Regions from separate parts of the Neorhizobium sp. P1_A6 genome, predicted to be linked through region 1. Evidence: riboswitches for the same ligand, from Rfam matches in the RefSeq annotation. Region 1 holds a riboswitch; the other holds the start of a gene.
The links. Region 1 has a riboswitch for S-adenosylmethionine ahead of AC1D3C_RS19365 (O-succinylhomoserine sulfhydrylase). Riboswitches for the same ligand answer to the same signal wherever they lie in the genome.
Positions count from the first base shown of each region.

Region 2: another riboswitch for S-adenosylmethionine. It lies ahead of metA (homoserine O-acetyltransferase MetA); the one in region 1 lies ahead of AC1D3C_RS19365 (O-succinylhomoserine sulfhydrylase).

Region 1 is NZ_JBFTZM010000009.1:193,215-219,204, reverse strand. It holds gene AC1D3C_RS19435 (bifunctional diguanylate cyclase/phosphodiesterase) at 1-1,915, opposite strand, end outside; gene AC1D3C_RS19430 (cysteine hydrolase family protein) at 2,126-2,707, opposite strand; gene AC1D3C_RS19425 (LysR family transcriptional regulator) at 2,834-3,742, opposite strand; gene AC1D3C_RS19420 (aldo/keto reductase family oxidoreductase) at 3,839-4,717, shown strand; gene AC1D3C_RS19415 (DeoR/GlpR family DNA-binding transcription regulator) at 4,824-5,606, shown strand; gene glpD (glycerol-3-phosphate dehydrogenase) at 5,708-7,222, shown strand; gene AC1D3C_RS19405 (ABC transporter ATP-binding protein) at 7,263-8,333, shown strand; gene AC1D3C_RS19400 (ABC transporter ATP-binding protein) at 8,345-9,415, shown strand; gene AC1D3C_RS19395 (carbohydrate ABC transporter permease) at 9,419-10,285, shown strand; gene AC1D3C_RS19390 (carbohydrate ABC transporter permease) at 10,302-11,129, shown strand; gene AC1D3C_RS19385 (DUF2160 domain-containing protein) at 11,146-11,427, shown strand; gene AC1D3C_RS19380 (ABC transporter substrate-binding protein) at 11,502-13,232, shown strand; tRNA gene AC1D3C_RS19375 (tRNA-Gly) at 13,504-13,577, opposite strand; gene AC1D3C_RS19370 (2'-deoxycytidine 5'-triphosphate deaminase) at 13,631-14,725, opposite strand; SAM riboswitch at 14,799-14,877, shown strand; gene AC1D3C_RS19365 (O-succinylhomoserine sulfhydrylase) at 14,922-16,106, shown strand; gene apaG (Co2+/Mg2+ efflux protein ApaG) at 16,267-16,659, shown strand; gene AC1D3C_RS19355 (tannase/feruloyl esterase family alpha/beta hydrolase) at 16,772-18,358, shown strand; gene AC1D3C_RS19350 (Hsp33 family molecular chaperone) at 18,397-19,386, opposite strand; gene argF (ornithine carbamoyltransferase) at 19,600-20,517, opposite strand; gene AC1D3C_RS19340 (acetylornithine transaminase) at 20,572-21,768, opposite strand; gene AC1D3C_RS19335 (GcrA family cell cycle regulator) at 22,177-22,713, shown strand; gene AC1D3C_RS19330 (PACE efflux transporter) at 22,904-23,341, shown strand; gene phoB (phosphate regulon transcriptional regulator PhoB) at 23,351-24,034, opposite strand; gene phoU (phosphate signaling complex protein PhoU) at 24,056-24,769, opposite strand; gene pstB (phosphate ABC transporter ATP-binding protein PstB) at 24,815-25,630, opposite strand; gene pstA (phosphate ABC transporter permease PstA) at 25,644-25,990, opposite strand, start outside.
Region 2 is NZ_JBFTZM010000020.1:22,050-27,258, reverse strand. It holds gene AC1D3C_RS26675 (response regulator) at 1-172, opposite strand, end outside; gene AC1D3C_RS26670 (ABC-F family ATP-binding cassette domain-containing protein) at 332-2,152, opposite strand; gene AC1D3C_RS26665 (thiamine diphosphokinase) at 2,156-2,812, opposite strand; gene AC1D3C_RS26660 (AAA family ATPase) at 2,907-3,746, shown strand; SAM riboswitch at 3,800-3,877, shown strand; gene metA (homoserine O-acetyltransferase MetA) at 3,936-4,856, shown strand; gene AC1D3C_RS26650 (vWA domain-containing protein) at 4,869-5,209, shown strand, end outside.

The DNA of each region.
Region 1 (25,990 bases):
CATCCATGGCTTGTACCAGGGAGCGATCGATCTTCATCCGGTCGAAGCCGAATTCACGAAGCGTGCCGATACTGGCGTAACCTGCGCCAAAATCATCGAGGGCAAAACGGATGCCGGCCGATTTCAGGGCGGTGATGGAGCGCCGTGCCTGCTCAGGGTTCGACATCAGAACCGCTTCGGTGATCTCCAGTGTCAGTCGGGAAGGATCAAAACCCTCCTCTTCCAGAACGGCGAGCACGTCCCCCGCAAAGTTCGGGTTGCACAACTGGATCGGAGAGACATTGACCGACAAGGAAAGCGGAGTCCACGCCTTCGACGCCACGATGGACTTTCGAAGCATCTGGAGGCCCAGGATATCGATCAATCCACATTTCTCAGCCAGCGGTATGAAGGCGTCCGGGCCGATTGCTCCTTCGGCGCGCCTCCATCTTGCCAGCGCCTCCACGCCTGTGATGTCTCCAGAGGCAGCCGAAGCTAGAGGCTGGAAGACCGGCTGGATCTCATCCTTCTGAAGGGCGCGCCGAAGCTCACTTTCCAACGCCGCGATCTTCTCGCGCTGGCGGTCAAGATCCGGATGATAGGTGACCGCGCATCCCCTGCCCGTTTCCTTCGCTTCATAAAGGGCCATGTCCGCCCGACGAAGGAGTTCGTGCGCATCCTCTGCGTCGTCACGGGAAGCAACCCCGATGCTCGCCCCGATTTCGATCGTGCGGCCTTCGATGAGAAACGGCTTTTTGAGACGTTCAAGAAGTTCATCGTCAAGTTCGGCAAGGTTGGCGGAACCCAGCTGGATAAGAGCGAATTCATCGCCGCCCAATCGCGCGACACCAGCGGCGTCGGGATGAATATCACGCAGGGCTTCCGCCACCAGCCTGATCAGCTGATCGCCGATCGCATGCCCCCAGGCATCGTTGACGGCCTTGAAGCCGTCGAGATCGATGAGGTGCAAAACCAGCATCTGGCTCTTGTTAGCCTGCATCAGCCGGTCCAGTCCCTCGATCAGACCGAGCCTGTTCAAAAGACCGCTGAGACTATCGTGCGTGGCCTCATGCCGGGCGCGATCGGCCAAACTCTTCAAGCGACGCGTTTCCGACCAGCCTGCATACAGAACGCCCACCAAATAAACACCAAGGACTGCGATAGCGGCGGCAATAAAGGGGCGAACCTCATCAAAAATCGTGTTCCCGGGAGCGGCACTTGGCCAAGCCAAACGCGCGACTTCAACTCCATCGGCATCCATGAGCGGCGAATTCAGGAGATCGGCTGCCGGACCGTAGGTTATGTGGAGTTTCGGGAGCTGATGATCCTTGGCCATTTCAGCCACGACTTCGGAAGTCAGGGTCTTGAAGAAGCTGAGGACATAGTACTGCGAATCCTCAACCTTCGATCCGAACGGCTGAACCGCCTCCGACGCCACTACAATGATATCGTCGCCGTTTCTGAAGAAGTTGACGGTAGGGTCCATGCCGGGCCGAGCGGCTGATTCCGTTTGCCCACGAAATTTTGCACCAAGATATTCGTTCGGATCTATTATATTGGCTTTAAGATAGGCGATGCTCTTACCGCCTGCCGGGGCTGTCAGCACGACCCCGTCATAGAGCGCGTAGTCCGCGCTGGTCTTGCCCCAATTCTCATAAGTCCAAGCGTCGCGATCCCCTTGCGTTATCGCCTTGTAGGCCTCATCCCAAACGGCATTGTCCCGCACCGTTGCTGCAAGTTTCCCCTTGAAGGACGAGACGGCAGCCTCTGCCGCCAATATGGCTCTGTTGTCATCGAGCGCATTTGCGGAACTGCGCATGCGGTCAACGACATGAGCACCCATGCCGCCAAGGATCACGGCGACAAGAAGGAGTAGCGAGGTGGAAATGAAAACGGAGTAGCCTTCACGGCTCTCCTTCGGTCGGCGTGCGAGCATGACAGATCCCAGCTTTATTGAATTGCCCAAGGCTGCAGAAGACGTCATGTCCGCATTGCGCTGCACGGATCCAATAGCATGTACGAATATTAAAAATCGCTAAAGCACTTAGTCAACACCTCGTTAATCTCTCGACAGAGAACTCACCCCGGGTAATGAAATGGGGCAGGCCGCTCGGCATGGCAGGAGGGAGTTCCGCAGAGCGAACTCTCATCCTACGAACATTCCCAGGAACTCTCCGGTGGTTGTAAGGCGCAACTGAACGGAGAAGCGGTCTCCCAGAAGTTCGAGCGATGCATCATGTGTGTCGTCGGCTCCGCTGCAGACGGCATCCTTCAGCACGACCACGCGGTACCCAAGATCGATGGCGCCAAGCGCTGCGGCGAGGACGCAAACGTCGGTCTCGCCCCCGGTCAGGACCACGGTTTCGATACCCTTCTTCAGCAGCATTCGGTGCAGCTCTCCACTTATCCAGGGAGAATAAGTCGTCTTGTCAAATATGCCCGCAGGAGGGACAAGGAGCTTCAATGAGGGGATCAGGTCGACAAGGCCCGGATCGAGATGCTCGCGCGTCATCATCCGCCACTTTTCATAATACACACGCCACATCCCCTCCATCGTTTCGGGGCGCGTCGGCGTCACGAACCTGGTAAAGATGGTATTCTCGGGATGGCGGCCGGATAGTTCCTGGATCTGCGGCGATACCTCGCGCATCCAGGGGACGTGCCATGGGGTGTCTTCAGCGAACATCCGCTGCATGTCGATGCAAAGATGAATCCAATTACCAACCATTTCGTTCTCCGCGTCTCCTCAACGCCCGGTAGGAAACGTGGTTCCTATCGGCGACCGGCAGCAGGATCTGATCCCGGCGGATGGAGATTCGACGTCGGCGATTGACGCTAAATACGCGCCCGCCCGTCACCGTTGATTGGACGAAACCTTAATGAAATCGATGAAGGCCCGCAGCGGCGCCGGTACGAGCCGCCGACCGGGGTAATAGAGAAATGGACCGGAGAATTGCTGCCACCATGGCTCAAGCACGGGTTCGAGTGAGCCGTTGTCGAGATGGGGCCGCAGCCAGTCCTCGAACAGCGACATGATACCGGTGCCGGCAATTGCTGCATCGACGGCAAGATCGGTTGCCGCACCCACCTGCACGATCAGCGGTCCTGTCGGATCGACCCGCACCACTTCGCCGTCCCGCTCGAATTCCCAGAGTATCATTGCGCCGCTTGCAAAACGCCCGCGGATACAGGCATGGCCAAGCAGATCGCGGGGATGATCGGGGCGGCCATGGCGATCGAGATATGCCGGGGATGCCGCGGCCGCGAAGCGCTGCAGCCGCGGACCGATCGGCACCGCAATCATGTCCTGCTCCAACCGCTCGTCATAGCGGATGCCGGCGTCGCATCCGGCAGCCAGCACGTCGACGAAATTGTCATCGGCGACGATTTCGAGCCGTATGTCGGGATAGGCCGCGAGGAACGCCGGGATGATCGCTGGGAGCACCAATCGGGCGGCGCTGACCGGTACATTGAGACGCAACGCGCCGGCAGGCTTGTCGCGAAACCTGTTAATGACGTCGAGGGCAGCGTCGACCTCGGTAAGCGCTGGGGTCAGCCGAGCCAGGAGACCTGCCCCTGCCTCCGTCGGCACCACGCTGCGTGTCGTGCGATTGAGGAGCCGCACCCCCAGTTGCGCCTCGACCCGCCGCACCGCCTCGCTCAATCCTGATGCGCTGCTGCCTGTGGCACGCGCGCCCTCGCGAAACCCACCAGCGCGCGCCACCGCCACAAAAGCATTCAGATCACCTAGGTCGATTTTCATCGTTCGAAATTCCGCACGGCCTGTGCCGATTGTACCGGATTTTCGTGCGGCCTCTCAAGGCCTATATCCACATCATCTTGAACAGGAGATATTCCCATGTCGAATATTGATCAGGCAGGCACATTTATCCTCGGCGACCGCAACGTGAAACGGCTCGGCTATGGCGCCATGCAGCTTGCGGGCAAGGGTGTCTTCGGGCCGCCGAAAGATCACGACGCAGCAGTGGCGGTATTGCGCGAAGCGGTTGCGGCTGGGGTCGATCATATCGATACCAGCGATTTTTATGGTCCGCATGTGACCAATCAGATCATCCGGGAGGCGCTTCATCCGTATCCCGATGACCTGGTGATCGTGACCAAAATCGGCGCCGTGCGCGGGGATGACGGTTCATGGAACCCGGCATTTTCAGCCGACCAGCTGACTCAGGCCGTCCACGACAACCTGCGCAATCTTGGTCTCGACGCCATGGACGTCGTCAACCTGCGTATCATGTTCGATGTCCACGGCCCGGCAGAAGGCTCGATCGAAGCGCCCCTGACGGCTCTGGCCGACCTGCAGCGTAAGGGGCTTGTTCGCCATATCGGGCTCAGCAACGTGACCCCGACACAGGTAGCGGAAGGTCAGCGGATCGCCAAGATCGTCTGTGTGCAGAACCAGTATAATCTCGCCCATCGGCAAGACGATGCCATGATCGACGATCTCGCTCGCGATGGTATCGCCTATGTGCCGTTCTTCCCGCTCGGAGGCTTCAGCCCGCTCCAGTCGTCGATCCTGTCGGACGTTGCCCAGCGCCTGGGCGCGACGCCGATGCAGGTCGCACTTGCCTGGTTGCTGCGTCGGGCACCGAATATTCTGCTCATCCCGGGAACCTCGTCCGTGGCCCACCTGCGTGAAAATCTCGCCGCGGCTGAACTGCAGCTGTCGGACGCCGTGATGACGGAACTCGAAGGCGTATCCGGCGCCCGCGCCGACTGAAGACTTCAGACCGCACTCGCATCCGACCCCGAAAAATCGGTCTACGGCCTTTGCCTTCACGCGCGCTTTCGTTAGAAGTGAAAGAAAAGCGAAACGGAGGGGTCGGATGTTTATTACGGACCGCCAGGCGAAGATTGTCGAACGCGCGAAAACTGCGGGGCGGGTCCTCGTCGACGACTTGGCAGCAACGTTTTCGGTAACCTCGCAGACGATCCGCAAAGATCTGAATGATCTATGCGACAAGCAAATTCTGACGCGTATTCACGGGGGCGCCACCCTTCCCCGCAGCAACGAAAATGTCCGTTACGATGCGCGCCGGCAGATCGCGGCGGCGGAAAAGCAGGCGATCGGCGTCGCCGCCGCCAATCTTATTCCGGACAACGCCTCGCTCTTCATCAATATCGGCACCACCACGGAGGCGGTCAGCGAGGCGCTGGTCAATCATCGCGAACTCATGGTGATCACCAATAATATCAACGTTGCCAATAGGTTGCGCATTCTGGACGAAATCGAGGTGGTCATTGCCGGTGGTGTCGTTCGTCAGTCAGACGGTGGCATTGTAGGTGAAGCCGCAGTCGACTTCATCCGCCAGTTCAAGGTCGATTATGCGATTATCGGCGTTTCGGCAATCGATCCGGATGGTGCCCTTCTCGATTATGATTTTCGCGAAGTGAAAGTTGCCCAGGCAATCATCGCCAATGCGAGACACGTAATCCTCGTCGCCGACTCGACAAAATTCGAGCGCACTGCGCCCGTGCGCATCGGACAGATCTCGCAGGTCCAAACCTTTATCACCGACCATTGTCCTTCGCCGTCGATCCGAGATGTATGCCTCGTGAACGGTGTGGCCCTCGTGGAAACTTCGAAAGACGAGGAATTGGATTTATAGCCCCGGAGTTTCATTTGACATTCGGAATGTTTTCGATTTAATCCACTTTAGGTTCACAACGTTTGTGGATTGCTGTCCATTTCGGTTCAGCGAGGGGAATGATGGGCGAGGAAATCCACGATATCTTCGTGATCGGCGGCGGCATCAATGGCTGCGGCATTGCACGTGATGCGGCCGGGCGCGGTTATTCCGTGGCACTTGCGGAGATGGACGATTTTGCCTCGGGCACCTCTTCTGGTGCCACCAAACTCATCCATGGCGGCCTGCGTTATCTCGAACATTACGAATTCAGGCTGGTGCGGGAATCGCTGATGGAGCGCGAAACCCTCTGGGCGATGGCACCGCATATCATCTGGCCGCTGCGCTTCGTCCTGCCATACCACAAGGGCGGTATCCGCCCGGCTTGGCTGATCCGGCTCGGCCTGTTTCTCTACGATCATCTCGGCGGTCGAAAGCTGCTGCCGCCGACGGCCGTGCTCGACATGCGTACCGATCCGGCCGGAAAGCCTCTGAAGCCGCTTTTTACCAAGGCATTCGAATATTCCGACGGCTGGGTCGACGATGCCCGGATGGTGGTGCTGAACGCTCGGGATGCGGCCGATCGCGGCGCTCTGATCCTGCCGCGCACCCGCGTGGTTGCCGCCCGTCGGGAAGGCGGCCTCTGGATGATCGAGACCGTCGGCGCCCGCACGGGAAGGACAGAGACCTACAAGGCCCGCATGCTGGTGAATGCCGCAGGTCCCTGGGTGGATCAGGTAATCCGCGAAGCGCTCGGCGACAATGACGCCCGCCATGTCCGCCTTGTCCAGGGCAGCCATATCGTGGTGAAAAAGAAGTTCGAAGGATCCCGGGCCTATTTCTTTCAGAACCGAGACAATCGCATCATTTTCGCGATCCCTTACGAAAACGACTTCACCCTTATCGGTACGACCGACCGGGACTATTCCGGCAATCCGAGAGACGTGAAAATCTCCGAAGAGGAGACGACCTATCTCTGCAATGCAGCGAGCGAGTATTTTCGGGAGCCGGTGCGGCCGGCGGACATCGTCTGGACCTATTCGGCGGTTCGCCCGCTTTTCGACGACGGTGCCTCAAAGGCGCAGGAAGCAACGCGCGACTATGTGCTGAAGCTCGACGACACCCAGGGCGCGCCGTTGCTCAACGTGTTCGGCGGCAAGCTGACCACCTATCGCCGGCTTTCTGAACATGCGCTCGAGAAGATCGCCGAAGCGATCGGAGCAAAAGGCCGGCCTTGGACGGCGAAAAGCCACCTGCCGGGCGGCGATTTTGCGGTCCAGGGTTACGAGGAAGAAGTAGCGAAACTCAAGGCCCGTTATCCATTTCTGGAGGAACGGCATGCGCGGCGACTGGTGCGCCGGTATGGAACCCGCGCCGGGATGATCCTCGACAGGGCGACCAAGATGGAGGATCTTGGTCACCACTTCGGCGGCGATCTCTACGAGGCCGAGGTCAAATATCTTATCGACCGTGAATGGGCCATGAGTGCGCAGGACGTGCTCTGGAGGAGAACCAAGGACGGTTTGCGGCTAAGCGAAACTGAGAAAGAGTATCTGGAGGAGTACATGGCCGCTATACCGGCAAAAATGGCCGGATAAGCGGCATGTGTTCTCGGTGTGAGGAGGCACGGGAACTCGAATGCTGGAAATGCGCAACGTCGCCAAGATGGTGGGTGGTGAACATCATATCCATCCGGCCAATCTTGCACTGGATCGCGGCTCGCTGAACGTATTGCTTGGCCCGACGCTCTCGGGCAAGACGTCACTCATGCGATTGATGGCTGGACTCGACCGTCCCACCAGCGGCTCCGTGTATTTCGACGGCGCCGACGTCACCGGGGTTGCGGTGCAAAAGCGCAATGTCGCGATGGTCTATCAGCAGTTCATCAATTATCCGGCCCTGACCGTCTACGAGAACATCGCCTCGCCGATGCGGATCGCCGGCAAGGACGCGACGATGATCGACCGGGAAGTCCGCAAGGCGGCAGAATTGCTGAGATTGACGCCTTATCTCGATCGGACGCCGCTTAATCTTTCGGGTGGGCAGCAACAGCGTACGGCGCTTGCCCGCGCCCTCGTCAAGAATGCCAGCCTGGTGCTGATGGACGAGCCGCTGGCCAATCTCGATTACAAACTTCGCGAAGAACTGCGCGAGGAATTGCCGAAGATCTTCGCGCAATCCGGCGCCATCTTCGTTTATGCAACGACCGAACCGTCCGAAGCCTTGCTGCTCGGCGGCAATACGGCCACGCTCTCGGAAGGACGGATCACGCAATTCGGGCCGACGATCGAGGTCTATCGTCGCCCGGCAGACCTCGTGACGGCCAAGACATTTGCCGATCCCCCACTCAATTTCATCGATGTGATCAAGTCTGGCGGCTCATTCCAGTATCAGGGAACAGACAGCCTTGCCGTGCCGTCGCATCTCTCCAGTGTGCCGGACGGTCCGGTGACGATCGCCTTTCATCCCCATCACCTGGGGCTCACGGCGCAGACAAGCAACGCAGCGAGGCTCAAGGCTCAAACGCAAATCTCGGAAATCACTGGCTCCGAAAGCTTCGTACATATGCACTATAACGGAGTGCGCTGGGTCATGCTCGCTCCCGGCATTCACGACATCGACCCGGACACCGAAATCGAGCTCTTCCTGGATACCCGTCATCTGATGGCTTTCGGAACAGACGGCCGCGCCATCGCGGCGGCGGCTTGAAGGAGGGGAACATGGCACGCATCACGCTCGATCACATCCGCCACGCCTACGGTCCCAATCCGAAATCCGACGCGGCTTACGCGCTGCGCGAAGTCGACCACGAATGGGCCGATGGTGGCGCCTACGCCCTGCTCGGCCCCTCCGGCTGCGGCAAGACCACCCTGCTGAACATCATTTCCGGCCTGCTGCAGCCGTCCCACGGTCGTATTCTGTTCGATGGCAACGACGTCACCAATCTTTCCACGCAGGAACGCAACATCGCCCAGGTTTTCCAGTTTCCGGTGATCTACGACACGATGACCGTTTACGACAACCTGGCATTTCCCTTGCGCAACCGGGGCATCGCCGAACCGGATGTCGATCGCCGCGTCCGCGAGATGCTTGACATCATCGACCTCTCCGACTGGTCGAAACGCAAGGCCCAGCGGCTCACGGCGGACCAGAAGCAGAAGATTTCGCTCGGGAGAGGTCTCGTCCGCAACGACGTCAACGCGATCCTTTTCGATGAACCCCTGACGGTCATCGATCCGCACATGAAATGGGTTCTCCGCTCCCAGCTGAAGCGCTTCCACAAGCAATTCGGCTTCACCATGGTCTATGTCACCCATGACCAGACGGAGGCGCTCACCTTCGCGGACAAAGTTGTCGTGATGTACGACGGACAGATCGTTCAGATCGGAACGCCGGCCGAACTCTTCGAGAGACCGAGCCATACGTTCGTCGGTTATTTCATCGGCTCCCCCGGCATGAACGTGATGTCCGCCGAGGTCCATGGCAGCACGATCACGCTCGGTGGCGAGACAATTGCCCTCGACCATGCACCGAAGATTACTGCGGGAGACCGGGTCGAGCTCGGCATTCGACCGGAATTCATTCGCATCGGCCGGGAGGGAATGCCTGTCACGATAACGCGCATCGAAGATATCGGCCGGCGCAGGATCGTCCGCGCGAGCCTTGCGGGGCAACCGATGGCGATTGTCGTTTCCGAGGATGCAGAGATATCGGCTGAGGCTCGCGTCACCTTCGATCCCGCAGCGCTGAATATCTATGCCAATTCATGGCGCGTTGGCAGGGAGGCCTGAACCATGGAAAAGACGTGGAACAACAAGGCATGGTTTCTGGTGCTTCCCGTGCTCCTGCTCGTCGCCTTTTCGGCGGCCATTCCGCTGATGACCGTGGTGAATTATTCGGTCCAGGATACGTTCGGCAACAACGCGTTCTTCTGGGCCGGCACCGACTGGTTCGACCAAATCCTGCATTCTGCCCGTTTCTGGGAAGCTCTGCAGCGCAATCTGCTTTTCTCCTTCATCATCCTTGCGCTCGAAATTCCGCTCGGCATCTTCATTGCCCTGAACATGCCGAAGAAGGGTATCGGCGTTCCGGTCTGCCTGGTGCTGATGGCTCTTCCGCTTCTCATTCCGTGGAACGTCGTCGGCACGATCTGGCAGGTTTTCGGCCGCGTCGATATCGGGCTCCTCGGCCACACGCTGGCGGCGCTCGGCGTGGACTACAATTACGTGCGCGATCCTCTCGATGCCTGGATCACGGTCATCGTCATGGACGTCTGGCACTGGACGAGCCTCGTCGTGCTCTTGTGCTACGCCGGCCTCGTCTCCATTCCGGATGCCTATTATCAGGCGGCCAAGATCGATGGTGCATCCAGGTGGTCGGTGTTCCGCTACATCCAGCTGCCGAAGATGAAGCGGGTGCTGCTGATCGCCGTCCTGTTGCGTTTCATGGATAGTTTCATGATCTATACCGAGCCTTTCGTGGTGACCGGTGGCGGCCCGGGAAACTCGACGACCTTCCTGTCGATCGATCTCGTCAAGACGGCGGTCGGGCAGTTCGACCTCGGGCCGGCCGCCGCCATGTCGATCGTCTACTTCCTCATCATCCTGCTGCTGTCATGGATCTTCTACACCGTGATGACCAGCAGCGACGCAGACACCTGAAGGAGGGAGGAAAACCATGGCAAGGACAATCAAATACAAGCCTGCAGGCAATTTCTCCTGGCTGGTCTCGACGATCTACATCATCTTCCTGCTCCTGCCGATCTACTGGCTCGTCAACATGAGCTTCAAGGAGAATGCCGAGATCACCGGTGCATTCTCGCTCTGGCCGCAGAACCCGACGCTCAGGAACTACATGGTGATCTTCACCGATCCTTCCTGGTACAACGGCTATATCAATTCCATCATCTATGTGGTGCTGAACACCTTGATTTCGGTGCTGGCGGCTTTGCCGGCTGCCTATGCGTTTTCGCGCTATCGGTTCCTCGGCGACAAACATCTGTTCTTCTGGCTGCTCACCAACCGCATGGCGCCGCCCGCCGTCTTCGCCCTACCCTTCTTCCAGCTCTATTCCGCCTTCGGTCTCATCGACACGCATATCGCGGTCGCCCTCGCCCATTGCCTGTTCAACGTGCCGCTTGCCGTCTGGATCCTGGAAGGTTTCATGTCGGGCGTACCGAAGGAAATCGACGAGACCGCCTATATCGACGGCTATTCGTTCCCGCGGTTCTTCGTGAAGATCTTCATGCCGCTGATCGCCTCGGGCATCGGGGTCGCCGCCTTCTTCTGCTTCATGTTTTCCTGGGTGGAACTGCTGCTCGCCCGGACGCTGACGACGACTGCCGCCAAGCCCATTTCCGCCATCATGACGCGCACCGTTTCTGCCTCCGGCATGGACTGGGGCGTGCTGGCAGCGGCCGGCGTGCTGACGATCGTTCCTGGCGCGCTCGTCATCTATTTCGTCCGCAACTACATCGCCAAGGGCTTTGCCCTCGGGCGGGTCTGACAAGGAGGAACCACGCATGAACTTTTCATGGATGGCCTGGACGCTTCCCACGGCGCTGTTCTTTCTGACGATCCTCGCCCTGCTCGTCGGCATGAGCGTCTGGGAATATTTTGCGCCGGGCGGTTCGCCCAGGATCGGCATCCTGCGTTTCGAGACGACGCGGGGAGATCGGCTCTTCATCTCGCTGCTCGGCGCGGCATTCATTCATCTTGCATGGCTGGGGCTGATTGGCCCCAACCTGTGGTGGGCTCTTGCCCTTGCAGTGGTCTACGCCATCGGCGTCTTCCGCTTCGTTTAAGGCAAGCTGAAAAGGTGGCGGGAAAACCGCCGCCCGATACGGAAATTGCAATCGCAAAACTCTGGGAGGATAAAATGCGACGGCATCTTATGACAACGACAGCGGCAATGCTGCTGGCTCTGACCGGTTCCGCCCATGCCGGCATGGATGAGGCAAAGCAATTCCTGGACAAAGAAGTCGGCGAACTCTCGACGCTTTCCCGTGCCGAACAAGAAAAGGAAATGCAGTGGTTCATCGATGCGGCGAAACCTTTTGCCGGCATGGACATCAAGGTCGTTTCCGAAACCCTGACGACGCACGAGTATGAATCGAAGGTTCTGGCGCAAGCCTTTGCCGCAATCACCGGCATCAAGGTCAGCCACGACCTGATCGGCGAAGGCGACGTCGTCGAAAAGCTGCAGACGCAGATGCAGTCGGGCGAGAACATCTACGACGCCTATGTCAACGACTCCGACCTGATCGGCACGCATTGGCGTTATCAGCAGGCCCGCTCGCTCACCGACTGGATGGCGGGAGAAGGCAAGGACGTCACCAATCCCGGCCTCGATCTTGAGGACTTCATCGGCCTCAAGTTCACCACGGCGCCGGACAAGAAACTCTACCAGCTGCCGGACCAGCAGTTCGCGAACCTCTACTGGTTCCGCTACGACTGGTTCAACGACGAAAAGAACAAGGCCGATTTCAAGGCGAAATACGGCTACGATCTCGGTGTTCCGGTGAACTGGTCCGCCTATGAGGACATCGCCGCCTTCTTCACCGGCCGCGAGGTCGGCGGCAAGAAGGTCTATGGTCACATGGACTACGGCAAGAAGGACCCCTCGCTCGGATGGCGCTTCACCGATGCGTGGCTTTCCATGGCGGGCAACGGCGACAAAGGCCTGCCGAACGGCCTGCCCGTCGACGAATGGGGTATCAAGGTCGACGAGAAATCCCGTCCGGTCGGCTCCTGCGTCGCCCGCGGCGGCGATACGAACGGCCCGGCGGCCGTCTACTCCATCCAGAAATACCTCGACTGGCTGAAGGCCTATGCACCGGCCGCCGCCCAGGGCATGACGTTCTCGGAATCCGGACCGGTGCCGGCTCAGGGCGAGATTGCCCAGCAGATGTTCATGTACACGGCCTTCACCGCCGACATGGTCAAGGCAGGCCTGCCTGTCATGAACCAGGACGGCACGCCAAAATGGCGTTTCGCTCCGTCTCCGCACGGGGTCTACTGGAAGGACGGCATGAAGCTCGGCTATCAGGACGTCGGCTCCTGGACGCTGATGAAGTCCACGCCCACCAACCGCGCCAAGGCGGCCTGGCTCTATGCCCAGTTCGTCACCTCGAAGACGGTGGACGTCAAGAAGAGCCATGTCGGCCTGACATTGATCCGCGAGAGCACCATCCGCCACAAGAGCTTCACGGATCGCGCGCCTAAACTCGGTGGTCTGATCGAGTTCTACCGTTCCCCGGCCCGCGTCCAGTGGTCGCCGACCGGCACGAACGTGCCTGACTATCCGAAGCTCGCGCAGCTCTGGTGGCAGGCAATCGGTGATGCGTCCTCGGGTGCCAAGACCGCCCAGGCGGCCATGGACTCGCTTTGCTCCGAGCAGGAAAAGGTCCTGCAGCGCCTGGAGCGCGCCAAGGTCCAGGGCGACATCGGCCCGAAGCTCGCCGAGGAACACGATCTCGCATACTGGAACAAGGATGCCGCCGCGAAAGGCAACCTCGCTCCGCAGCTCAAGATCGCAGCCGAGAAGGAAAAGCCCGTTACCGTCAACTACGACGAACTCGTAAAGAGCTGGGCTGACACCAAGAAGTAAGCCGGTTAGCCGGGCGCTCAAGGCGCCCGGCGACCACCGACTGCAAAATGCCTGGCTCGCGTGAAAGCTCCGGTGCTCGCGTAAAGCTCCGGTACACAATCCGATAGGCCCCGCTCGCCTCCGCGCCAGACACGCCTTCTCGAAAATCGCCTCCATGCCTCGGCCATCGACCGTGCCTCCGCGACATGGAGGCTGGTGATGCGTGCTTCCGGCACCACCACCAAGCCACGGGAAAATCGCTGGACGCCTACGGTTAAGACAAAGGGGAAGCTGGAGCGGGTGAAGGGAATCGAACCCTCGTATTCAGCTTGGGAAGCTGCTGCTCTACCATTGAGCTACACCCGCGTCAGGTTTCAGACTTCCAACAGACGGCCTCGCCTGTCAAGCCGGAGGTGGGGTCAGGCGCGAAAATGCTTGGACAGTTTCAGGCCCTGGGCCTGATAGTTGGAGCCGAGGCCCGTGCCGTACATGCCTTCCGGCTTGTCCATCATGTGTTCATAGACAAGGCGGCCGACGATCTGGCCGTCTTCGAGGATGAAGGGCACTTCGTGGCTACGCACTTCGAGCACCGCCCGGCTGCCCCGTCCCCCTGCCGCCTCGTGGCCGAAGCCCGGATCGAAGAAACCGGCATAATGGACGCGGAACTCGCCGACCAGCGGATCGAAGGGCGTCATCTCGGCGGCATAGAGCGGCGGCACGTGCACCGCTTCGCGCGAGACGAGGATATAGAATTCGTCCGGATCGAGGATCAGTTCGTTGCGGCCGCGGCTGTAAAGCGGTTCCCAGAAATCGAAGATGTCGTGCTGCGCCTTCTTGTCGACGTCGACGACGGCCGTGTGGTGTTTGCCGCGATAACCGATCAGGCCAACGCTATCGCCGGACAGATCGATCGACAGGGCGATGCCGCCGCCCGAGACATTCGGCTTGGCGGATGCGACCAGGGTCTCGTCATTGTGGAGTTGCAGGAGGTCCGGCTCGCTCAGCAGCGCATTGCCGACCCGGAAGCGGATCTGCGACAGGCGCGAGCCGCGGCGCACCACGATCGGGAAGGTACGCGGCGAGATTTCGAGATAGAGTGGCCCGGAATAACCGGTCGGGATCTTGTCGAACTCCTGCGCGTAATCGGTGATGACGCGGGTGAAGATGTCGAGCCGGCCGGTGGAGCTTTTCGGATTGGCGGAGGCAGACATATTGGCCGGCAGATCGAGCCGTTCCATCAGCGGCACGATGTAGACGCAGCCGGTTTCCAGCACGGCGCCTTCGGAAAGATCGATAACGTGCAGCTTCAGCCGATCGAGCTTATCGGAGACCAGGCTCGTCGGGCCTGGCATGAAGCTGGCGCGGACGCGAAAAGCCTTGGCACTCAAGCGCAGGTCCAGGCTTGCCGGCTGGACCTGGTCCCGGTCCAGTTCACGTTCGGAAATCAGCCGTCCACTGTCGAAAAGCGCCGCGATCGCGCGGTCTGCCAAAATTCCTGTTTCGCGAGCCATCATGTCTCTCTCAAGTTTTCGAGGCGACAAAACCAAATGCGAGCCATTGACGCAAGCGGGACGCGGCGCTATGCCACTCTTATCCCGTGGTGATTTGGCCGGTCGGCTTGCAGCCACGTTAAATAAGTGGCTAAAAAGACCGGGTGCGAAACCGGTCTGCTTATGCGACCGGTTTTTTTGTTCTGAATGGGGAACACGCATGACTAAGAATTGGCGCCCGGCAACTCAGCTCGTACACGGCGGCACGCTGCGCTCGCAATATGGCGAAACGTCGGAAGCGATCTTCCTGACCCAGGGTTTCGTCTATGACACCTCGGAAGCGGCGGAAGCCCGCTTCAAGGGCGAGACCGACGGCTTCATCTACGCCCGCTATGGCAGCCCAACCAACGACATGTTCGAAAAGCGCATGTGCATGCTGGAAGGCGCCGAAGATGCGCGCGCCACAGCATCCGGCATGGCTGCCGTTACCGCCGCGATCCTCTGCCAGCTGAAGGCCGGCGACCATATCGTCGCGGCCCGCGCCCTGTTCGGCTCCTGCCGCTGGGTGGTCGAGACGCTCGCTCCGAAATATGGCATCGAATGCACGCTGGTGGACGGCCGCTTCCTCGAGAACTGGGAAAAGGCGATCACTCCGAAGACCAAGGTGTTCTTCCTGGAAAGCCCGACCAACCCAACGCTCGAAGTGGTCGACATTGCCGGTGTCGCCAAGCTCGCCAACCAGATCGGCGCCAAGGTCGTCGTCGACAACGTGTTTGCGACCCCGCTCTACCAGAAGCCGTTGGAACTCGGCGCGCATATCGTCGTCTATTCGGCCACCAAGCATATCGACGGCCAGGGCCGCTGCCTCGGCGGCGTCGTGCTCTCCGACAAGGCCTGGATCGACGAGAACCTGCACGACTATTTCCGCCATACGGGCCCGGCCATGTCGCCGTTCAATGCCTGGACGCTGCTGAAGGGCATCGAAACCCTGCCGCTGCGCGTCAAGCAGCAGACCGAGAGCGCCTCGAAGATCGCCGACTTCCTCGCCGAGCAGAAGCAGGTCGCAAAGGTCATCTATCCTGGCCGCAAGGACCATCCGCAGGCCGATATCATCGCCCGGCAGATGAAGGCCGGCTCGACGCTCGTCTGCTTCGAGCTGAAGGGCGGCAAGGACGCGGCCTTCAAGCTGCAGAACGCGCTGGAGATCGTCAGGATTTCCAACAATCTCGGCGATTCCAAGAGCCTGATCACCCATCCGGCGACCACGACGCACAAGAACCTGACGGACGAGGCCCGTGCCGAACTCGGCATCTCACCCGGCACCGTGCGTCTGTCGGCCGGCATCGAGGATACCGACGACCTGATCGAGGATTTCGCTCGGGCGCTTTCAAAGGCCGGCATGTAAGCATTGGCTTTGCGGGGTGGTGGATCGACCAGAAATTCACCATCCCGGTTATCCTTAACTTCAACTAATGCCCATACTCGGTTGTTCAAACCGCGAGAATTCTTGACGTTGCGGCGCCTCTGTACAATATCGAACCAAGTTGGATTTGTTGAGGTGTCGCATGTATCGCGCCCGGACAAGAGATATCGATGTCGCCGTCGAGCCCTATTATCTGGAGGAGCAATCCAATCCGGAAGAGAGCCGTTATGTCTGGGGCTATCGTATCGTCATCGAAAATCATTCGACGCTCACCGTGCAGCTCGTGCATCGCTACTGGAACATTACCGACCAGAACGGCATCGTCGACGAAGTGGACGGGCCTGGTGTCATCGGTGAGCAGCCGCGGCTGAAGCCCGGCGACAGCTACGAGTATTCTTCAGGATGTCCGCTCGACACCCCGTCCGGCCTGATGTTCGGCCACTACGACATGCAGACCGACGACGGCGAAACCTTCGAGGTGACGATCCCGGCTTTCTCGCTGGATTCACCAGGCCTGATGCGCGTCCTCAACTAGACGGCGCTGCCGACAACCTGCAGGTTATGGGTGGCGGCGGTTTTTCTATTTGTTACCCCTTTCCTCCTGCGGCATCTTGGCACCGTCAAACGGTCTTTGGGAGGAGTACTTGATGGCACGTTCCGCTTTGCCGGTCATTCTGCTGGCGTCCTGCGCGTTCACGACGCTTACGGCCTTTACGCCGGCGCTCGCACAAAACAAAAGCAGTTTCATCGACCAGAAGGACCGGCCGGATTTCGCTTCCGCCACGGTCTCGCCGCAGATCGCCTGCGGTATGTTGAACAGCCAATCCTTTGCCGAGGTCGCGACGCTGAAAGCCACGCATGTCGCGGGTGTCGGCAACGTGCCAGGCCATTGCCAGGTGACGGGCTATATCCGGCCGCAGGTCCGTTTCGAAATCACCCTTCCGGACAACTGGAACCGCCGGCTCTACATGTTCGGCAATGGCGGATATGCCGGCGAAGACCTTGCCGCAGCGTCGCGGATCACCACCCGCAATGCCGCACTTACGAAAGGCTTTCTCACCGTCCAGCAGAATACCGGCCATGATGCGGTCACCTATAAGCTCGGGGATTTTGCACAGGACCTCGGCCTCTTGATCGACTACGGATCGCGCGCAGTGCATGTGACGGTCGACACGGCCAAGACGATCGCCGCACGCTATTACGACCGGCATCCCTCCTTCTCCTATTGGGACGGCTGCTCGACCGGCGGACGCCAGGGGCTGATGGCGGCACAACGCTATCCGGGCGATTTCGATGGCATTCTTGCCGGAGCGCCGGTCCTCGATCTCACCAATACGCAGATCTGGGGCGTCTGGAATGCGCGAGCGCTCCTCAAGGCTCCGATCAGCCGGGCCCAGCTTCCGGTGCTCGCCAAGGCGGTTATGGACAAATGCGACGCGATCGACGGTGCCAAGGATGGGCTGATCGCCGATCCGCGCCAATGCAATTTCGATCCGGCCAAGGACCTGAAGATCTGCGAGGCCGGCGGTTCGGACTGCTTCACGCCTGCGCAGGTGGACACGCTGAAGACGCTGGCGGGCGGTGTGAAGATCAAGGGAGAGACGATTTTCCCCGGCGTGCAGTTCGGCACCGAGGGTGTCGATCCGAGCGGGGTGAGCGGCTGGGACATGTGGATGGTGTCCGAACAGGGACCAAGCCGGCAGCTGGCCTATGGCGAGACCTTCGTCAAGAACATGGCGATGCTGCCCGCCTCCGGAAAAGCGATCGACTGGAAGACCTTCGACTTCGATGCCGAATATCCGAAGATCGGCGCGATCCGAGAGATCGTCGACGCGACCAATCCCGACCTCAGCGAGTTCCAAAAACGCGGCGGACGGATCATCACCTATTTCGGCTGGTCGGATCCGGCGCTCAACCCGATGATGGGCGTGAACTATTACGAAGCCGTCCGCAAGCAGATGGGTGCCGACCGGACAGGGGAATTCTACCGGCTGTTCATGGTGCCCGGCATGTTCCATTGCACCGCGGGCTACGGCACCGATGTCTTCGACGCCTTCACGCCGCTGATGGATTGGGTGGAAAACGACAAGGCGCCGACGGTGATCCAGGCAAGCCAGATCAAGGACGGCAAACAGGCGATGACGCGACCGCTCTGCCCCTACCCGCAATCGGCCAAATATTCCGGCAGCGGCGATCTGAAAGACGGCGCGAACTTCGAATGCAAGATGCCCTGAAAACGAAAACGACGGGAGGAACCTCCCGCCGTGTGACTTCAGGCTGCAGCGAATTCATCCGCCTTGTAGCGATAGGTGGTCGAGCAGAACTCGCAGGTGACGGCGATCTCGCCGTCTTCCTCGCTTGCCTCAATCTCCTCGGCGGAAAAACCCGAGAGGACGCCCTTGATCTTGTCACGCGAACAGCTGCAGCGGTCGAACACCGGGTGCGGCGCGTAAACCCGGACGCCGCGCTCGTGGAAAAGGCGGAACAACAGACGCTCGATCGCAACCCGCGGGTCGGTCAGCTCGTCGGCGTCGATCGTTTCCACCAGGGTGCGGGCTTCGGCCCAGGAATCGTCCTCGGTGAATTCGAAATCGCGCTCATCGCCGTCGCCGCCATGCAGGTCCGGCTGCCGCATGCGCTCGGGTGCCTGCGGCAGGAACTGCGCGACCAGACCACCTGCCCGCCAGTTGTGACGCGGCTTACCATCGGCATCGCGATCGAAGAGCTCGGCAACGCCGAGGCGCACCCTGGTCGGGATTTGCTCCGACTGGCGGAAATAGACGCCGGCGATCTCCTCCAGCGATGAGCCGTCCATCGGCACGATGCCCTGATAGGGCTGCATGCCGCGGCCCTGGTCGATGGTGAAGGCAAGTACGCCGTGCCCCAGGAGGTCGGCCGGCGAAGTCTTGCCTTCCGTGACGGCGGCGGCCAGAGCTTCCTCGTCATATCGAGCGTAGGCGCGAAGACTGTCGGGCGTCGAGAAATCCGCGACCAACAGGTCGACGGGACCGTCGCCCTTGGTCTGCACCGTGAACTTGCCATCGAATTTCAGCGATGTGCCGAGCAGAGCAGTCAGGACGATCGCCTCGGCAAGCAGCCGCGCGACCGGGCCTGGATAATCATGGCGGCTAAGGATGGAGTTGAGCAGCGGCCCGAGCTGGACCGCCCGGCCACGCACGTCGAGACCGTCCACCTGAAATGGAACGACCCGGTCATCTCCGGCAAAGTCGAGTTCGTTGAGTTCCACAGTCGCTTCCGCCATGACTTCGCTCCTTCGCGCCGACCCAAAAACCTTTACACAAGCGCCAGCCCGAGCGGAACCGCTGGCCGGAGGAAAAGACGTCGACGATGTGTGTTGAAACGCCAGTCCAGAAGACGGCGTATTGTTGAAAGCCGACAGATGGGGGATTGCGGGGCGGAAATCAAGGTTCGATCGCCGCCGCTCTTCACATCCGCACCGTCCGGGACATTGCGTTCAGACCGCGCCGAAGCACCAGGCGAGAATGGATTTCTGCGCGTGGAGACGGTTTTCAGCCTCGTCAAAGACCACCGACTGCGGGCCATCGATGACCTCGTCGGTGACTTCCTCGCCGCGATGAGCCGGCAGGCAGTGCATGAACAGCGCCTCCTTGTCGGCCCGCTTCATCAGGTCGGCATTGACCTGGAAGGGCTGGAAGACGTTGTGGCCGCGCGCCTTGTGCTCCTGGTTCATCGAAACCCAGGTGTCGGTGACGACGCAATCGGCGCCGGCAACCGCCTTTTCGGCATCATGGCAAAGCATGATGTTGCCACCGTTGTTGCGCGCCCAGTTGAGGAACTTGTCGGCGGGTTCCGAACCCATCGGCACAGCCATGTTCATCCGATAGCCGAAACGGGCAGCACCTTCCACGAAGGAATGCAGCACGTTGTTGCCGTCGCCGGTCCAGGCAACCGTCTTGCCGGCGATCGGTCCGCGATGCTCTTCGAAAGTCATGATGTCGGCCATGATCTGGCAGGGATGCGTGTCGTCGGTCAGGGCATTGATGACCGGTACGGTCGCGTGTTCGGCAAGCTCCAGCATACGGGCGTGATCCGTGGTGCGGATCATGATGGCGTCGACGTAACGCGACAGAACCTTGGCGGTGTCGCCGATCGTCTCGGCGCGGCCGAGCTGCATTTCGGTGCCCGACAGGAACAGCGTCTCGCCACCGAGTTGGCGCATGCCGACATCGAAGGATACGCGGGTGCGGGTGGAAGGTTTTTCAAAGATCATCGCTAGCATCTTGCCCGCCAGCGGCTTTTCCGCCGTGCCAGCCTTGGTGGCCTGCTTGCGGGTCTTCGCGTCGTCGAGAATGCTACGCAGATCAGCCGGGGAAACGGCGGAAAGGTCGAGGAAATGCTTGGGAGATGCCATGTGATGTTCCCTGTGACGTGGGAAACCTACAACGGCATCCCCCTTTTTGCCCGCTCAGGCCGATTTCTTCATTTCCGAGGCGGAGAGCTTTTCCGCCGCTTTCTCGATGCGGGAGAGACCCTCGCGGGCTTCCTCCGCCGTGACTGTGAGCGGTGGCAGGAGACGCACCACGTTGTCACCGGCCGGAACGGCCAGCATATGTTCGCCGCGCATGGCGGCAACCAAGTCGCCCGCCGGCACCTTTGCCTTCACGCCGAGCAGCAGACCTTCGCCGCGGATATCCTCGATGACGTTGGGGAAGCGATCCTTGAGGCTGGCGAGCCCCTGCCGCAAGACCAACGTGACGTCGCGGACATTTTCCAGGAAGCCATCACCCAGGATTACGTCGAGCACGGCATTGCCGACCGCCATGGCCAGCGGGTTGCCGCCGTAGGTGGTGCCGTGGGTGCCGGCTGTCATACCGGAGGCGGCTTCCGCCGTGGCAAGGCAGGCCCCGAGCGGGAACCCGCCGCCGATGCCCTTGGCGAGCGCCATGATGTCGGGCAAAACGCCCGTCCATTCATAGGCGAACAGTTTGCCGGTGCGGCCGACGCCGGTCTGGACCTCGTCGAAGATCAACAGCAGGCCGTTGTCGTCGCAGATCTGCCGCAGCGCAGCCAGGAATTCCTTTGGAACCGGCCGGATGCCGCCCTCTCCCTGGATCGGCTCGATGAGGATCGCGGCGGTCGCATCGGTGATCGCAGCCTTCAGAGCGTCCATATCGCCGAACGGTACCTGATCGAAGCCTTCGACCTTGGGGCCGAAACCTTCGAGATATTTCGCCTGGCCGCCGGCAGCGATGGTCGCCAGCGTCCGGCCGTGGAAGGCACCTTCGAAGGTGACGATGTGGAAGCGTTCCGGATGGCCCTTCACGAACTGGTAGCGGCGCGCGGTCTTGATGGCGCATTCGAGCGCCTCCGCACCGGAATTGGTGAAGAACACCTTATCCGCGAAAGAGTTGTCGGCGAGGCGGCGCGACAGCGTCTCCTGGCCGGGCTGCTCGAAGAGGTTTGATGTGTGCCAGACCTTGTCGGCCTGTGCCTTCAGCGCGCCGACGAGGTGCGGATGGCCGTAACCGAGCGAGTTGACGGCGATGCCCGCGCCGAAGTCGAGATATCGCTCTCCACTTTCCGTCACAAGCCATACGCCCTCGCCGCGTTCAAAACGCAGCGGAGCCCGGGCAAACGTGTCGAAAAGCGCGGCTTCAGCCATGGCGACATCACTCCTCTAGGCAGTCAAAAAAGGCCGACAAAACCGGCCAGAAAAACCAAAAATGCCGCCCACTGGGCGGCGGGGACACTATCGGGGTTTAGGCCGTCAATGTCAACAAAGCTCGGCGTTTTACGCGTGTTTCGACCGGAAACCGACAGGTGCTGGCTTCTGTGACAAAAATGACTCTCCATCACAGCAAGTTGGGGAAAACCACGAAATCGAATCCCGCAGATTCCTCCGACTCTTGCCACGGAGTCAGCCTCACACTAGGTTAATGATCAATTACTAGACTGCATGCGGCGGAACTAGTCACCTCAAGCATAGATATAGTGGGTGCTGCGAAATGATTTTCGCAGCAAAGGTGGAAGGATTCTGCATGCCAGCAACGTTCAAAGGCGGAGAACGGGCATGAACTGGACAGACGAGCGTGTCGAGAAGCTCAAAAGATTGTGGTCGGAGGGCCTGAGTGCCAGCCAGATCGCAGCACAACTTGGTGGCGTAAGCCGAAATGCCGTGATCGGCAAGGTGCATCGTCTCAGCCTGCCGGGCCGGGCGAAAGCCGGCGGTACGGTTGCGACCGGCCGCGCATCGGCTGCCAAGCGCACGACATCGGCGCCACGGGCTCCGAACTATGCGTCGCGGGTCACGACCCGGACCGTTACCCGCGCCGTCGGCGCGACGATGGTCAAGGAAGAGATCGAGATCGAACCCTACCAGGAGATGGAATATCGTCCCGCCTCCAACGTGGTGGTGCCTATCTCCCGCCGCCTTGCATTGACGGAACTCACCGAGCGCACCTGCAAATGGCCGGTCGGCGACCCGCTCAAGGAAGACTTCCACTTCTGCGGCTGTGAATCCCCGGATGCATCGCCCTATTGCGGTTACCACGCAAAGCTCGCCTACCAGCCGGTCAACGAGCGCCGCAAGGTTGCCGCTCGGGTCTGAGCGGCGGCGCGACACGAGGGCGAAATCGAAGGCGGGCTCAAGGCCCGCTTTTTTTGTTGTGCATGGCAGATATGCCGGCCAAGCCTTGCTCCCGATCGGCATTGCGCCTATCTGAAGGTCAGCGAGGACGACCTCCCCCCATTCGGGCAGAAACTCCGGGACGGCCCGGAAAGCACCCCACGAGGTCATCATGCGCTCGACACGCGACCGTATCCGCCATGCCATCAGCTTCGAACTGATCGGGCTCGCTCTCATCACACCACTCGGCTCCTTCGCCTTCGGCATGCCGGCCGCCGATATCGGCGTGGTCGGCATCGGCAGCGCGACGATCGCCACCGGCTGGAACTATCTCTACAATCTCGGCTTCGACCACCTGATGCAGCGCTTTACCGGCGGCACGCAGAAAAACACCACCATACGCGTGGCGCATGCGGTGCTGTTCGAACTTGGACTGCTGATCGCGCTTCTGCCGCTGATCGCCTGGTATCTCGGCATCAGCCTCGTCCATGCGCTGACGATGGACGTGTCGTTCGCGGTCTTCTACGTGGTCTATGCCTTCGTGTTCAACTGGGCCTACGACCGGATCTTTCCGCTGCCGGAATGGCAGCGGCAGACCGAGGCGGCTTAAAGCCGCCTCTCAGGATTCCATTGAATAACCCGCGCCGCGGACGGTGCGGATGACATCCTGCATATTGGAGAAGTTGAGCGCCTTCCTGAGACGGCCGACATGCACGTCGACGGTGCGCTCGTCGACATAGATGTCGTGACCCCAAACGCCGTCCAGAAGCTGCGACCGCGAGAAAACGCGGCCAGGCGACGCCATCAGGAATTCCAGCAGGCGGAACTCGGTCGGGCCAAGGCGCACTTCGCGGCTCTTGCGGTGAACGCGATGAGTTTCCCGGTCGAGTTCGATATCGCCGCAACGGAGCACGCTGGAGAGCACTTCGGGACGGGCGCGGCGAAGCATCGCCTTGACGCGGGCCATCAGCTCCGGCGTCGAGAAAGGCTTCACCACATAGTCGTCGGCGCCGGTGGCGAGGCCGCGAACACGTTCGCTCTCCTCGCCGCGGGCCGTCAGCATGATGATCGGCAGGCGCTCGGTTTCCGGGCGCATGCGCAGCCGGCGGCAGAGTTCGATGCCTGAAACGCCGGGCAGCATCCAGTCCAGGATCAGAAGGTCGGGTACCCGCTCCTGAAGCCGAATTTCGGCTTCGTCGCCCCGCAAAACGGTATCGACCTCATAACCCTCGGCTTCCAGATTGTAGCGAAGAAGCACGCTCAGCGCTTCTTCGTCTTCTACGACAGCGATTTTCGGCAGCATTTTTGGCCTGCTCCGTCAGTTCTATTCGGTGATCGCGCCGAGCGTATTCGACGAGTCGTCCTTCGGACGATCGCCTTCCGGCTGGGCGCCCGTCGTCATGTAGTAGATGGTCTCGGCTATGTTGGTGGCGTGGTCGCCGATACGCTCGATGTTCTTGGCGCAGAACAGCAGATGCGTGCAGGTGGTGATATTGCGCGGATCCTCCATCATGTAGGTGAGGAGCTCGCGGAACAGCGAGGTGTACATCGCGTCGATTTCCTCGTCGCGGCTGCGGATCGCCTCGGCCTTTTCCGCCGAACGCGTCGAATAGACGTCGAGGACGTCCTTGAGCTGCACGAGGGCGAGATCGGAGAGATGCTCCAGGCCGCGGGCGAGCTTGCGTGGCACGCCGGTGCCCTGAACCGCGATGACGCGCTTGGCGGTGTTCTTGCCAAGGTCGCCGACGCGCTCCAGATCGGAGGCGATGCGCAGCGAACCGACGATCTCGCGAAGGTCGGCCGCAACCGGCTGGCGGCGGGCGATCGTGATAATCGCCTTGTCGCCGATCTCGCGCTCGGCGTGATCGAGGATCACGTCGTCGGAGATGACCTTCTGCGCGAGTGCGGCGTCGGAATTGACCAGCGCGCGCACGGCGTCCGAGCACATCTGCTCGGCGAGGCCGCCCATTTCGGAGATACGGCGGCTCAGGTATTTCAGTTCGTCGTCATAAGCCGACAGGATATGGGTCGATGCCATCTTCTAGTCCTCAAAATTGATTTTCAGGCGGCACAGTCGGCTGGATCAGCCGAAACGGCCCATGATGTAATCCTGGGTGCGCTGGTCGTCGGGATTGGTGAACATCTTGTCGGTGTCGTTCTCCTCGACGAGCTGGCCGAGATGGAACATGGCGGTGCGCTGCGAGACGCGGGCAGCCTGCTGCATCGAGTGCGTCACGATGACGATCGTGTAGTTGGCACGCAGTTCATGGATGAGTTCTTCGACCTTGGCGGTCGCGATCGGATCGAGAGCCGAGCAGGGTTCGTCCATGAGGATGACTTCCGGCGATACGGCGATCGCGCGGGCGATGCACAGACGCTGCTGCTGACCGCCGGAGAGGCCGGTGCCGGATTCATGCAGGCGATCCTTGACTTCGGTCCAGAGGCCGGCGCGCTGCAGGCTCGCCTCGACGATCTGATCCATGTCGGCCTTGTTCTTGGAAAGACCGTGGATGCGCGGACCGTAGGAAATGTTCTCGTAGATGGTCTTCGGGAACGGATTCGGCTTCTGGAAAACCATGCCGACGCGGGCGCGAAGTTCCACGACGTCGATGTTATTGTCGTAGATATCGTCCGTGTCGAGGGTGATCTTGCCGGTGACGCGGCAATTCTCGATCGTGTCGTTCATGCGGTTGAGGCAGCGCAGGAAGGTGGACTTGCCGCAACCGGAAGGACCGATGAGAGCCGTCACAGTGTTTTCGCGGACGTTGAGGTTCACGTCGAAAAGCGCACGCTTTTCGCCGTAATAAACCGAAACGTCCTTACCGATCATCTTGTGGGAAGCATCGCTCATCTTCTGGTCCAGCGCCTTTTCTACTGCCGATTCTGACATCATATTCACTGTCATACTCCTTCTACCAGCGCCGCTCGAAGCGACGCCGCAAGAGAATTGCGCCAACATTCATTAGGATGAGAAACAGGAGCAGGATGATGATTGCTCCCGAGGTACGCTCGACGAACGCGCGCTCAGCTTCGTTCGCCCACATGTAGATCTGGACCGGCAGCGCCGTCGACGGGTCGAGCGGCGTGGTCGGATAGTTGGCAACGAATGCCACCATGCCGATCAGGAGTAGCGGTGCGGTTTCGCCAAGGGCATGAGCCAGGCCGATGATGGTGCCGGTCAGGATGCCCGGCATGGCAAGCGGCAGGACATGGTGGAAGATCGTCTGCATCTTCGAGGCGCCGAGCCCGAGGGCGGCGG
Region 2 (5,209 bases), on a different contig from region 1:
CGGCGAGCGCCAGGGCGTGTTTGCGGGCATTGGCAAAACCAGCGACTTTCAGGCCCATGGCTTCGATCGTCTCGGCAACATCGAGCGCGATCAGAAACTCGTCTTCGACAATCATAACTCTTTGATTCATCGCCTCAGTGGCCAGCCGACGACGCGTAACATTTGTCAGCATTGGATGTCCCCATTCGGTTGATCGGTTCCTGGCAGGCCGATCCGTCCCCGGGACATTTCGACCACTATTCACACCCAGAACGTCTCGGGACATCATATGTTCCGGTCCGCGACAAATATTTTTTTAGCTAACTATCTGTTAAGCTTAATAAATCGCAAATCAGCCTTCAATTTCCTCACGCAGCATTTCGAGTTCCAGCCATTCTTCTTCCATTTTGCTGATGCTTTGGCGCAACTTTTCCATCTCCGCAGCCAACTTGTTGAAGGCGGCGGGATCCTTGGTGAAGAGGTTGGGATCGGCCATTTTCTTCTCGCGGGCGGCGATCTCGGCCTCGGCCTTCGCCATTTCCTTAGGCAGGTTCTCGAGCGCGAATTTCTGCTTGAAGGAAAGTTTGCCTTTGCCCTTGGACGTGCCGGAAACCGAAGCCGCGGTATCGGTTTTTGCCCTGTCAGCTTTTTCCGTGCGGCGCCTTTCCTCCAACGCACCCTTCCGCTGCGCCAGCATATCCGTGTAGCCGCCGGCATATTCGATCCAGCGGCCGTCCGGTGCGTCCGGATTTGCGGGGGCGATGGTCGAGGTTACGGTGCGGTCGAGGAAGTCGCGGTCGTGGCTCACGAGGATGACGGTGCCGGTATAGCCGGCGACGATTTCCTGCAGCAGGTCCAGCGTCTCGATGTCGAGGTCGTTGGTCGGTTCGTCCAAGATCAACAGGTTCGATGGCCGGGCCATGATGCGGGCCAGCATCAGCCGGGCGCGCTCGCCACCGGAGAGGTTCTTGATCGGTGTCCTGATCTGCTCCGGCTGGAACAGGAAGTCCTTCATATAGCCTGCGACATGCCGCTGCTCGCCGTTGACCAACAGCGTCTCGCCGCGTCCATCCGTCAGATAATGGGACAGCGTGTCCTCGGGGTCCAGGTCCTCGCGCTTCTGGTCGAGCGTGGCGATTTCCAGGTTGGTGCCGAGCTTGACGGTGCCGGTGTCGGGCGCCAGCTGGCCGGTCAGCATCTTCAGCAGCGTCGTCTTGCCGGCGCCGTTCGGGCCGACGAGACCGATGCAGTCGCCGCGATGCACGCGGATCGAGAACGGCGCGACGATCGGCCGGTCGTAGCTTTTGGTGATGTTTTCGGCCTCGATGACCAGCTTGCCGGATTCGCGGCCCTCGCTGACGCTCGCCTGCACCGTGCCCTGCGGTCCTTTATGGCCACGGTAATTGCCGCGCATCGTCTGCAACTCGCCGAGGCGGCGCATGTTGCGCTTGCGGCGGGCGGTGACGCCGTAGCGCAGCCAGTGTTCCTCGCGCTCGATCGCCTTGCCGAGCTTGTGCTGCTCCAGCTCTTCCGCCTCCAATACCTCGTCGCGCCAGGCTTCGAATTCGCCGAAACCGCGGTTGAGACGTTGTGATGTACCGCGGTCGAGCCAGACCGTGGCGTTCGAGACCTTTTCGAGGAAACGACGGTCATGCGAGATCACCACGAGCGCGCTTCTCGTCTTGCGCAACTCCTCTTCCAGCCATTCGATAGTCGGCAGGTCAAGGTGGTTGGTGGGCTCGTCGAGCATCAGGATGTCCGGCTCGGGCGCCATGACCCGGGCAAGCGCTGCGCGTCGGGATTCTCCGCCGGAGAGCGTGTTCGGGTGTTCCTGGCCGGTGAGGCCCAGATGTTCGAGCAGGTAGGTGACGCGATAGGGATCGTCGCCCGGGCCGAGGCCCGCTTCGGCATAGGCCTGCACCGTCGAATAATCGGCGAAATCCGGCGCCTGTTCGAGATAACGGATGGTCGAGGAGGGATGGCGGAACACCTCGCCCGACTGGGGCTCGACCATGCCGGCGGCGATCTTCATCAGCGTCGACTTGCCGGAACCGTTGCGGCCGACGAGGCAGATGCGGTCGCCCGGCTCCACCTGCATGCCGGCGCCGGCGAGAAGCGGCGCGCCGCCGAAGCTCAGGAAAATATCGTCAAGTTTCAGAATTGGGGGCGCCAACAGTCAGGCTCCTGTAAAGTCGTGGGGGCGGGCAAGGATCATCGCCCTGCCTTTCCTCAAATGGAATTCCACCCGGCCTTCTGCAACGTTCGAGACGGTGCGCGAGGAGCCGAAGGGGAGTGAGAAGTTGTCGAGCGGATAACGTGCGCCGATGATATCGAGCCCTTCAAGGTCGGAAAAACCGATGACCGAAAACAGCGAACCCTTCGGCAGATCCAGTGTCCTTGTGCCCGGCAGCAGCGGCACGGCCTCCTCGTCACCCGACGTCAGCAGGATGTCGAGGTCGCGTTCGGCCAGGCTCATGGCGTGAAAGAGATGCTGAAGCGCGTGGTCGCTGCGCTCGCCGCCGAGCGCGCCGGCCAAGATCAGCCTTGTCGCGCCGCGTTCGATGGCTTCGGCCGTCGCGATCTCGCCGTCCGTCTCGTTCTTGGCCGGCGGAAAGGCCTGCCGCGCGACCTGCGGGAACTGCGCGATCAGCGCGGCATCCGAGGAATCGAAATCGCCGACCCAGAGTTCAGGCTTCACGCCGAGTGCTGACGCATGGCGCATGCCGCTATCGGCCGCAATGAAGCGGCTGCCGGCGATCGTCTCCCGCAGGCGATCGGTGACGCGCAAGTTGCCGCCGAGCAGAATGGTGAAGGTCGAATGGGTCATGCGCATTGCCCATAGCGCAAAGCCGGTGGAAAGGGAAAGCTGTTGCACCGCCTCGGGCGAGCTTTTAGTTTGCGGCGCGTTCACCGATCAGGATCACGAGATGCAGTTTCAGGGTACAGCGGACTATATTGCCGACAAGGATCTGATGGTGGCGGTCAACGCCGCGATCCGGCTCGAACGTCCGCTGCTGGTGAAAGGCGAGCCCGGCACCGGCAAGACAGAGCTTGCGCGGCAGGTGGCCGCGGCCCTCGGGCTCGATCTGATCGAGTGGAACATCAAGTCCACCACCAAGGCCCAGCAGGGGCTCTACGAATACGACGCTGTCTCGCGGCTGCGCGACAGCCAGCTCGGCGACGAACGCGTCCACGACGTGGCCAACTACATCCGCCGCGGCAAGCTATGGCAGGCCTTTGCCGCCGACAGGAAGCTCGTCCTATTGATCGACGAGATCGACAAGGCCGACATCGAGTTCCCGAACGACCTGCTGCAGGAACTCGACCGCATGGAATTCCATGTCTACGAGACCGGTGAAATGGTGCGCGCCAAGGTCCGGCCGATCGTCATCATCACCTCCAACAACGAAAAGGAACTGCCGGACGCCTTCCTGCGCCGCTGTTTCTTCCACTATATCCGCTTCCCGGACGTGGATACGCTCGCCCGCATCGTCGAGGTCCATTATCCCGGCATTAAGCAGACGCTGGTGCGCAATGCGCTCACCCAATTCTACGAAATCCGCGAGATGCCGGGGCTGAAGAAGAAGCCCTCGACCTCCGAAGCGCTCGACTGGATCAGGTTGCTGGTCTCCGACGATGTCGATCCGTCGGACCTGCGCGGCGACGTCAAGAACGCGCTGCCGAAGCTGCATGGCGCTCTCCTCAAGAACGAGCGGGACGTGCATCTCTTCGAGCGGCTGGCCTTCATGGCGCGGCGGGAGCGCTGAGCGGAAGATTATGCTCCCATTGACGCCGGTCGTAGCAAGGCGTATTTGAACTCCCGAGAATTCGTGGTGATTTGGCCGGCCGGCTTGCAGCCACGTTAAAAAAGTCGCTAAAGGGCCGCGAGAAGATGTCTTCCCACGGACCGGTCGCGATTTATCTTGCCGCCGGTTTTATTTTTGCTGGGTTGAGACATGCCGATCAAGATTCCCGATACGCTGCCCGCATATAGCACCCTCGTTTCCGAGGGCGTCCGGGTGATGACCGAAACCATGGCGGTGCGGCAGGACATTCGTCCGCTGCAGATCGGGCTGCTCAACCTCATGCCGAACAAGATCAAGACCGAGCTGCAGATGGCGCGCCTCGTCGGCGCCTCGCCGCTGCAAGTCGAATTCTCGCTGATCCGCGTCGGCGGCCACAAGGCCAAGAACACGTCGGAAGATCACCTCCTGTCCTTCTACGAGACCTGGGAAGAGGTGAAGCACCGCAAGTTCGACGGTTTCATCATCACCGGCGCGCCGATCGAGACGCTTCCTTTCGAGGACGTCACCTATTGGGACGAGATGAGGCAAATCCTCGACTGGACCGCGACCAACGTGCATTCGACCATGAATGTCTGCTGGGGCGCGATGGCGGCGATCTATCATTTCCATGGCGTGCCGAAATACGAGCTCAAGGAAAAGGCGTTCGGCGTCTATCGCCACCGCAATCTCGTGCCGTCCTCGATCTATCTCAACGGATTTTCAGACGATTTCCAAGTGCCGGTGTCGCGCTGGACGGAAGTCCGCCGCGCCGACATCGAGAAGACCCCCAACCTCGAAATCCTGATGGAATCCGAGGAAATGGGTATCTGCCTGGTGCACGAGAAGGCCGGCAAGCGGCTCTATATGTTCAACCATGTGGAATACGACTCCACCTCGCTGGCGGACGAATATTTCCGGGACGTCAATGCCGGCGTACCGATCAAGATGCCGCATAACTACTTCCCGCATAACGACGACACGCTGACGCCCTTGAACCGTTGGCGCAGCCATGCACATCTTCTGTTCGGCAACTGGATCAACGAGATCTACCAGACCACCCCCTATGATCCGGAGAAGATCGGTACCGAATAGGTTTTCGACGCGATGTTCATTCCCTTCTTCCTTCACCTCAAAGAAGCGAAGATCCCGGTGACACTCCGGGAGTTCCTTGACCTTTTGGAAGGCATGGAGGAAGGGATCGCGGATTTCGATGTGGAGGCCTTCTATTTCCTCGCCCGCACGGCGCTGGTGAAGGACGAGCGGCATATCGACAAGTTCGACCGGGTCTTTTCGTCCTATTTTCGCGGGCTGGAAATGGTCTCCGGGGAGCCTGGCCTGGATGTCGCCAGCATTCCCGAAGAATGGCTGCGCAAACTCACCGAAAAGCATCTGACCGACGAAGAGAAGAAGCTCGTCGAGTCGCTCGGCGGGTTCGAGAAGCTGAT